DNA from 2 places in the Bradyrhizobium sp. WYCCWR15520 genome. Region 2 is predicted to be linked to the other one. Evidence: predicted binding sites of a transcription regulator. Region 2 holds the regulator's gene; the other holds the start of a gene.
What was found. Region 2 encodes PhoB, which activates phosphate uptake and scavenging genes when phosphate is short. Its sites were predicted from a motif close to TGTCATNNANCTGTCAT; they were not measured.
Positions count from the first base shown of each region.

Region 1: the regulator PhoB is predicted to act here: its motif matches at 2,552-2,568, upstream of AC0QUY_RS25570 (DUF2794 domain-containing protein).

Region 1 is NZ_JBWBWM010000023.1:77,639-81,847, forward strand. Features, by position in the region: gene AC0QUY_RS25555 (ABC transporter permease) at 1-301, shown strand, start outside; gene AC0QUY_RS25560 (Bax inhibitor-1/YccA family protein) at 545-1,336, shown strand; gene AC0QUY_RS25565 (N-acetyltransferase family protein) at 1,479-2,024, shown strand; gene AC0QUY_RS25570 (DUF2794 domain-containing protein) at 2,169-2,540, opposite strand; gene AC0QUY_RS25575 (DUF1223 domain-containing protein) at 3,059-3,817, opposite strand; gene acnA (aconitate hydratase AcnA) at 3,976-4,209, opposite strand, start outside.
Region 2 is NZ_JBWBWM010000012.1:11,403-15,611, forward strand. Features, by position in the region: gene AC0QUY_RS15080 (acetylornithine transaminase) at 1-833, opposite strand, end outside; gene AC0QUY_RS15085 (GcrA family cell cycle regulator) at 1,333-1,845, shown strand; gene phoB (phosphate regulon transcriptional regulator PhoB) at 2,200-2,904, opposite strand; gene phoU (phosphate signaling complex protein PhoU) at 2,978-3,694, opposite strand; gene pstB (phosphate ABC transporter ATP-binding protein PstB) at 3,706-4,209, opposite strand, start outside.

The DNA of each region.
Region 1 (4,209 bases), on a different contig from region 2:
CCACCGGGTCTATGACGCGGTGATCCTGAAGACGCTGGGCGCAACCCGGGCACGGCTGCTCGGCGCCTACGCACTGGAATACCTGATGATCGGCCTTGCCACCGCGGTATTCGGCGTCATCGCTGGCTCGATCGCAGCGTGGCTGATCGTGACCCGGCTGATGACGTTGAGTTTCATCTGGCAAGCCGGCAGCGCGGCTGGCGTGGTCATAGCCGCCCTGATCGTCACGGTGGGGCTGGGGCTCGCCGGGACGTTGCTGGCGCTGAACCAGAAGCCCGCCAGCGTGTTGCGGAATTTGTGACAATTTGTAGCGGCGGAAAGCCGGGTTAACGCAAGCTTTACACGCAAATGGCGGGCAGAAGCGACATTCAGCCGCGCGTGGAAGCTTGCGTCGAATGTGTTAGTTTCCCACATACCAGCCAAGATCAGTGGCCAGGTTCATGACGTGAAATTAGCGTCGGCAGATCGGGACATCTGAGCTAAGAAATCTAACCGGCGCCGCAAACCCCTTGCGCTCCGCCGGGCAACCAACGGGAATTCGACCATGTCGGACCTAGACCGTAACTACGTATCTCCTTTCGGCCGGGCCGCCGGACGCGTTGACGCAGCGGCCGTCGATGCCGGTCTGCGCGCCTACATGCTGCGCATCTACAACTACATGAGCATCGGCCTGGCCATCACCGGCCTTGCGGCGCTCGGCGTCTACATGGCCGCCGTGACCACCGACCAGGCCGGCGCCGCCGCCCGGTTCGGCAACGCCTTCCTGACGCCGTTCGGCTACGCGATGTATGTCAGCCCGCTGAAGTGGCTGTTCATCCTCGCGCCGCTGGTCATGGTGTTCGCGATCTCGTTCGGCATCAACCGGCTGCGGCCCGCGACGGCACAATTGCTGTTCTGGGCGTTCGCGGCCCTGATGGGCATTTCGCTGTCGTCGATCTTCCTAGTGTACACCCACACCTCGATCGTGCGGGTGTTCTTCATCACCGCGGCGACCTTCGGCGCGCTGAGCCTTTACGGCTACACCACCAAGCGTGACATGAGCGGCATGGGGTCGTTCCTGTTCATGGGCCTGATCGGCGTCATCATCGCGAGCCTGGTCAACCTGTTCCTGGCGAGCTCGATGCTGCAGTTCATCGTCTCGGTGGTCGGCGTGCTGGTGTTTGCCGGCCTCACCGCCTGGGATACCCAGCGGCTGAAGAACGACTACATCTATGGCTACGCCTCCGAGGGCGGCGAGATAGCGGACAAGGCGGCGATTACCGGCGCACTGTCGCTCTATCTGAACTTCATCAACCTGTTCACGCTGCTGCTGCAGCTCCTCGGCCAGCGCGAATAAGCGCCCCGATCAGGTTCACGAGTTGAAGCCCCGGCCTCGCGCCGGGGCTTTTCTTTTGATCCGTGATCGTCATGGCCGGGCCTCACCCGGGCCACGACGGAAAGAGCGTTGATCCAGAGCTGTCTGCTGGTATCTTTTTGCCATGCCCGCTTCTGAAACGTCCGCTCCTGAAATCCGGCCCGCCACCGAGGCCGACCTCCCCGCCATCACCGAAATCTACGAGCACGCAGTGCGCTACGGCACCGCGACGTTCGAACTGATCCCGCCCGATCTCGCCGAGATGACCCGGCGGTTCAAAGTCCTGATGGATGGCGGCTTTCCCTATTTCACCGCCGCCGTCGAAGGCGAGGTGATCGGCTATGCCTATGCCGGGCCGTACCGGCCGCGCCCGGCTTACCGCTTCTCGGTGGAGAACTCGGTCTACCTGAAGCCCTCGACCCACCGGCGCGGCGTCGGCTTTCAGCTGATGCAGCGGCTGATAGCCGAATGCGAGGCGCGCGGTTTCCGGCAGATGATCGCCGTGATTGGCGATTCCGCCAACGCCGGCTCGATCGGCCTTCACACCAAGTGCGGTTTCCAGATGATTGGGACGCACCCCAGCGTCGGGCTCAAGTTCGGCCGTTGGCTGGATACGGTGATGATGCAGCGCGCGCTGGGCGAAGGCGCGACGACGGTGCCGAAGGATTGAGAAGGCTTCGCAGCCCGGATGGAGCGCAGCGCAATCCGGGACGATCTCGCAAGCGGACACGGTCTTCCCGGATTTCGCGGAGCCTGTCATCGGGCGCGCGTTCGCGCGACCCGTTGGCTCTCCATCCGGGCGACAGGATCCCGCCTAAACCAACGCCAGCTTGCGGTCGATCACCAGCAGTACGCGTTCGAGCTCGTGGCCGCGGCGCAGGATCAGCCCGGTCGCCGAGATCACGCTGTACATGCCCTGCTTGCGCGCGAGCCGCGGGTCCTTCTCGATGCGGTAAAGCGGGACTTCGGAAGCGCGGCGAAACACCGAAAACACCGCGCGGTCTTTCATGAAGTCGATGGCGTAGTCGCGCCATTCGCCGTCGGCGACCATGCGGCCATACAGATTGAGGATACGGTTGAGTTCGAGACGATTGAACGTGACCCGATTCGGCGGAGGAACTGCAGTGGCGGGGCGCGCCACTGCGCGGCTCGCGCTTGGATCGGTGTCCTCCGATATCGGGTTCATGGAGCGCCTCCTGTCATCCGACCGACATGATCGCGCTAACCGCGAAAAGCCGCAAGGGGGCTGGAAATGCGAGGAAACCGCATGGAACCGCCGAAATAACGGAAATACCGATCCCCGGGGATTCACGGGATCGTTAGCGGAATCTTATTGCTGCCCCACTTCCGCCAACCGCCTGCCCCGCTGGGTTGCGAGAAAACAATCCTGCGTTGGCCCGGTCCTTTCGGTTCCGGATTCCTCAGCCCCCAGCCCCCCGGGGCCGTCGGGATCGGGCCTGTTCGCAGAAGGGAGTTAATCCCGATACTGGGCCAACGAGAGTTGGTCCTTTTTCGTTTGTGGGCGGGCTGTCGTAGATGCCACGCTCAACTCTGGCTTCGTCGGCTGCAGCACAGCACCCAGTTTGAAATCTTCAGCATCGTAGCCCGGATGGAGCGCAGCGTAATCCGGGGATCATCACTGGCGGAGAAAGCTGTCCCGGATTGCGCTGCGCTCCATCCGGGCTACGGAAGCGCCAGCGTTAATCAGCGCAACGCGGTGTAGGCGGCGCCGAGCATCGCGCCCGGCTTGTCGCGACTGCCGTCCTGGACATAGACGACCGCACCGTCGACGCCGTCGCGGGAAATACTCTCCAGCGGAACGGTCCAGCTTCCCGAGCTTCCGTTCCAGTCGCCGACCTTCACCAGATTGCGCACCACGTTGTAGTAGGTGATCTGCTGGCCACGGTTCTCGCCGCGCCCGATCGAAATCGGTACCGCCTTCGAGACGGAGCAGAGCCAGATTTCGCCGCGGCCCGGCGTTGACACCTTGCTCGCATCGACCGAGACATTGAGCAGCTTGCCCGACAACGTCATCGTCACTGGCACCGACATCACGCCTTCGGTCTTGCCGGTCGTCTTGATGGCGCCTTCGATGGCGGCGCGATCGCTGCCGATCACTTGTGCGGAGCCGTTAACGATCATCTGCGGCGTGTAGAGGTTGCGATCGCCGCGCACATGCGAATAGGCTTTCTGACGCGCGCTGAAGCGCGAGTCTGCCAGCGTGTCCTTCCAGCCGAGATAATCCCAGTAGTCGACCGGCATGCTCAGCGCGATCACCGACGGATCCTTGGCCAGTTCGCCGACGATCTTGTCGGCCGGCGGACACGACGAACAGCCCTGCGAGGTGAACAGTTCAACGACGGCGCGCGGATCGGCATGAGCCGGGCGGATGACCGCGATGATTGCACAGACGCCGAGCGCTCCGGACCATCGCGAAATGTTGTAGGCCATCATCGCTGACATGCTGCGAACCGGCGGTAGTGTTTTCGATCCGTATTTATACGGGGCATGATTTGAGCTCCTGAAAGCGTGCCCCAGACGCGCGAAAGCGGCCTTGTCATAGGCCGCCTTCTTTCTTGTCGCCACTCACTTCGAAGTGAGGCACTGATCACGAATCCGCGTTAAGCCGCGAGTTTGCGCAGCACATAATGCAGAATGCCGCCGTTTCGGTAGTACTCGAGCTCGTCGAGGGTATCGATGCGGCACAGCAGCGGCACGCGCTGCAGCGAACCGTCGCCGGATACGATCTCGGCCGTCAGCGTCTGGCGCGGCTTGAGGTCGCCCTGCAGCCCCCGGATCGTCACCGTCTCGTCGCCCTTCAGCCCGAGCGATGTCCACGACGTGCCGTCCTCGAA
Region 2 (4,209 bases):
CCGAAGGTCGAGCCGTGCGAGCCGGGCGTCATGCCGCTCGCGGCCTCCGCCGTCGCCAGCACCGCACCGATCGGAAAACCGCCGCCGAGCGCTTTCGCCAGCGACATCACATCCGGCGTGACGCCGACGCGCTTGTAGGCAAAGAGATCGCCGGTGCGGCCCATGCCGGTCTGCACCTCGTCGAACGCGAGCAACAGGCCCTTCTCGTCGCAGAGCTGGCGCAACGCCTTGAAGAAGGATTGCGGCGCGGAGCGCACACCGCCTTCGCCCTGCACCGGCTCGATCAGGATGCCCGCGGTATTGGGACCGATCGCCTTCTTCACGGCTTCCAAATCGCCATGCGGCACCTGGTCAAAACCGTCCATCGGCGGGCCAAAGCCTTCGAGATATTTGGCGGAGCCGGTGGCCGCGAGCGTGCCCAGCGTGCGGCCGTGGAAGGCGCCCTCGAAGGTGACGAGGCGATAGCGCTCGGGATGGCCCTTGGAGAATTGATAGCGGCGCACGAGCTTGATCACGCCCTCCATTGCTTCCGCGCCCGAATTGCAGAAAAACACCAGGTCGGCAAAGCTCTGCTCGCACAGCCGCGCGGCCAGCTTCTCGCCATCGGGCGACTTGAACAGGTTCGACATGTGCCAGAGTTTCGTCGCCTGTTCCTGCAGCGCCTTGATCAGATGCGGATGGCAGTGACCCAGCGCATTCACCGCGACGCCCGAGGTGAAATCGAGATAGCGCTCGCCATTGGTTGCGGTCAGCCAGCAGCCCTCGCCGCTTTCGAAGCCGAGATCGACCCTGGCGAAGACGGGAAGCAGATGCGACGTGGCGCTATTGGTCATGGCAATCACAAAAGGTTTGCACTGAAGGTTGACCGGCCGGGGACACGCAGGCAGTGGCGCGAACGCGGCAGCAGCCGGTCTGGCGAAAACGAAACGTGCCGCCTCTTAAGGGCGGCACGTGAGAGGTATTCTATGTCGGCCGGGAGCGCTGTCAACACGCCACGGAACGGCCTTTCCTGCAGTGCAAGATGCCAAAATCCGTAGGATTGCGGTGTGGTGGAAAACACGCAGTGAAACGCCTAGATGTCAGAAGATGTGGACGTTGGGGCGCGGACTCTTGCGCCCGAGTCACGCCATATTGTAGCGTTTGGGCTGTCGGGTACGACATCTCGTGCGGCAGTTCTGATCCCTAAGAGTCCATTTGTGCAGGCGTAAACGTTCGGGCGCGGTTAACGCGCCCGGCGAGGGCTAAGGGATTCTGACCGCAGGGATTTTTGAGACGAATGACATCGCCCGCGCTGCCCTCGATTGGCCGGCGCGATGCGAAGGGAAGATTACGATGACGGTTTTGACCTGGTCCGACGATCGCGTCGAGCAGCTGAAGAAGCTCTGGGAAGCCGGATTGTCCGCGAGCCAGATTGCCGCGGAACTCGGAAATGTGACGCGAAACGCCGTAATCGGCAAAGTGCACCGGCTGGGCCTGTCCGGCCGAGCCAAGAGTCCCTCCTCGGCCGCTCCGCGGCAGCGCAAGGCACGCCCCGCCGCCCAGCAGATGATGCGGGTGTCGCGCCCGGTCTCGCGCGGCAACACCGCGCTGGCGCACGCTTTCGAGGTGGAGATCGAGGCCGATCCGGTCGCCTTCGACAATGTAGTGCCGATGAGCCAGCGGCTGTCGCTGCTCGAACTGAACGAGGCGACCTGCCACTGGCCGGTCGGCGATCCTTCGAGCCCGGAATTCTTCTTCTGCGGCGGCAAGGCGCTCAGCGGCCTGCCCTACTGCGCGCATCACTCGCGCGTGGCGTATCAACCGGCCGCCGATCGGCGGCGGCAGCAGCCGAAGCAGACGAGGTAAGGCGCGCTCATTTGCGCGAGACGTAAGCGCTCCGCGCAAGGTGCGCTCCCTCGCCCCGCTTTTGCGGGGCCACGACGAGCGAAGCTCGCGCTGAGAGGGTTGGGGTGAGGGGCTCTCTCCGCGATTGCGGTCTATCGATAGACCTGTACCCCCGCATCCGGATCGCCGATGCGGCAACCACTGTCATTGCCAGCGACAAACGCCGAAGCGTTTGCGCAAGGGAGCGAAAGCGACGAAGCAATCCATACTTGCCGCGTGGCACTATGGATTGCTTCGCTTCGCTCGCAATGACGATGAGAGAGCTGCCGCTTTCGCGGGGACGACGGTGGAGTTTGCGCGGATGATAGCGAAGCCTTACGGCTCCACCTTGGCAAACCGGTCATCCAGCGCATAACCGGCGCCGCGCACGGTACGGATCGGGTCCTGCTCGCGGCCGGGGTTGAGCAGCTTGCGCAGGCGGCCGATGTGGACGTCGACGGTGCGTTCGTCGATATAGATGTCGCGGCCCCAGACGCTGTCGAGCAATTGCTCGCGGCTGAAGACGCGGCCGGGATGTTCGAGGAAAAATTCCAGCAGGCGATATTCGGTCGGGCCGAGGTCGATCTGGCGGCCGGAGCGCGCGACGCGGCGTTTCTCGCGGTCGAGTTCGATGTCGCCATAGGTCAGGACGGTAGCGAGCCGCTCCGGGCTTGCCCGACGCAACAGGCCTTTCACCCGCGCCAGGAGTTCCGGCACCGAGAACGGCTTGACGATGTAGTCGTCGGCACCGGTCGCAAGCCCCCGCACCCGCTCGCTCTCCTCGCCGCGCGCGGTCAGCATGATGATCGGCAACTGCTTGGTTTCGGGCCGGGCGCGCAGGCGGCGGCAGAGCTCGATGCCGGACAAGCCCGGAAGCATCCAGTCGAGCACGACGAGGTCGGGCACGCGCTCCTTCAGCCGCGTATCGGCGTCGTCGCCGCGGCCTACGGTCTCCACTTCGTAGCCTTCAGCGTCGAGGTTGTAGCGCAACAGCGTGGTCAGCGCTTCCTCGTCCTCGACCACCATAATGCGTGCGCTCATCCTTTTCTTGCCTCTTCTGTCTGACGCGTTTTCTTCACGCGAACCGGCCTCCACTTCGCTCGAAAACGCTACGTCAACTATTCGGCACGGTCGTAGCAAACGTCGTCATGTCGCCCTTCGGGCGCTTGTCGAGCATCTGCTGTCCCTCGATCATGTAGAACACGGTTTCGGCGATGTTGGTCGCGTGGTCGCCGATCCGCTCAATATTCTTGGCGCAGAACATCAAATGAATGCAGAACGAGATGTTGCGCGGGTCTTCCATCATGTAGGTGAGAAGTTCGCGGAACAGCGAGGTGCAGATGGCGTCGACTTCCTCGTCGCCTTTCCAGACCGCCATTGCCGCCGGCAGGTCGTGCGCGGCATAGGCGTCCAGCACCGACTTGACCTGCGTTTGCACCAGATCGGTCATGTGTTCGAGGCCGCGCATCAGCTTCAGCGGCTGGAAATCGTTCTCCAGGGCCGCGACCCGCTTGCCCATGTTCTTGGCGAGATCGCCGATCCGCTCCAGATCGGTGGCGACGCGCATGGCGCCGACGATTTCGCGCAAGTCGATCGCCATCGGCTGGCGGCGGGCGATGGTCAATACCGCTCGCTCCTCGATCAAATGCTGCAGGCGGTCGATCTCGACATCGGTTGCGACGACGCGCTTGCCGAGTGCGACGTCGCGGCGGACCAGCGCGTCGACGGATTCGGTGATCATGCGTTCGGCCAGGCCGCCCATCTCCGCGACTAGGCGGGTGAGTTCCTGAAGGTCGCTGTCGAACGCCTTGGCGGTGTGCTCGGAAGCCATGTCTTGTCTCCTCAGCCGAACCGGCCGGTGATGTAATCCTGGGTGCGTCGGTCGCTCGGCGAAGTGAAGATCTTGTTGGTGTCGTCGAATTCGATCAGCTCGCCGAGATACATGAAGGCGGTCTTGTCGGAGACGCGCGCCGCCTGCTGCATATTATGGGTGACGATGGCGATGGTGTAGTCCTCCGCCAGTTCCTGAATCAGTTCCTCGATCTTGGCGGTCGAGATCGGGTCGAGCGCCGAACAGGGTTCGTCAAACAGGATTACCTCGGGCCTGACAGCGACCGTGCGGGCGATGCAGAGCCGCTGCTGCTGGCCGCCGGACAGCGAGAGGCCGGAGGCGTTCAGCTTGTCCTTGACCTCGTTCCACAGCGCGCCGCCGCGCAGCGCCTTCTCCACCCGGCCGTCCATTTCCGACTTCGAGATCTTCTCATAGAGACGGATGCCGAAGGCGATGTTTTCGTAGATCGTCATCGGGAACGGCGTCGGCTTCTGGAACACCATGCCGACGCGGGC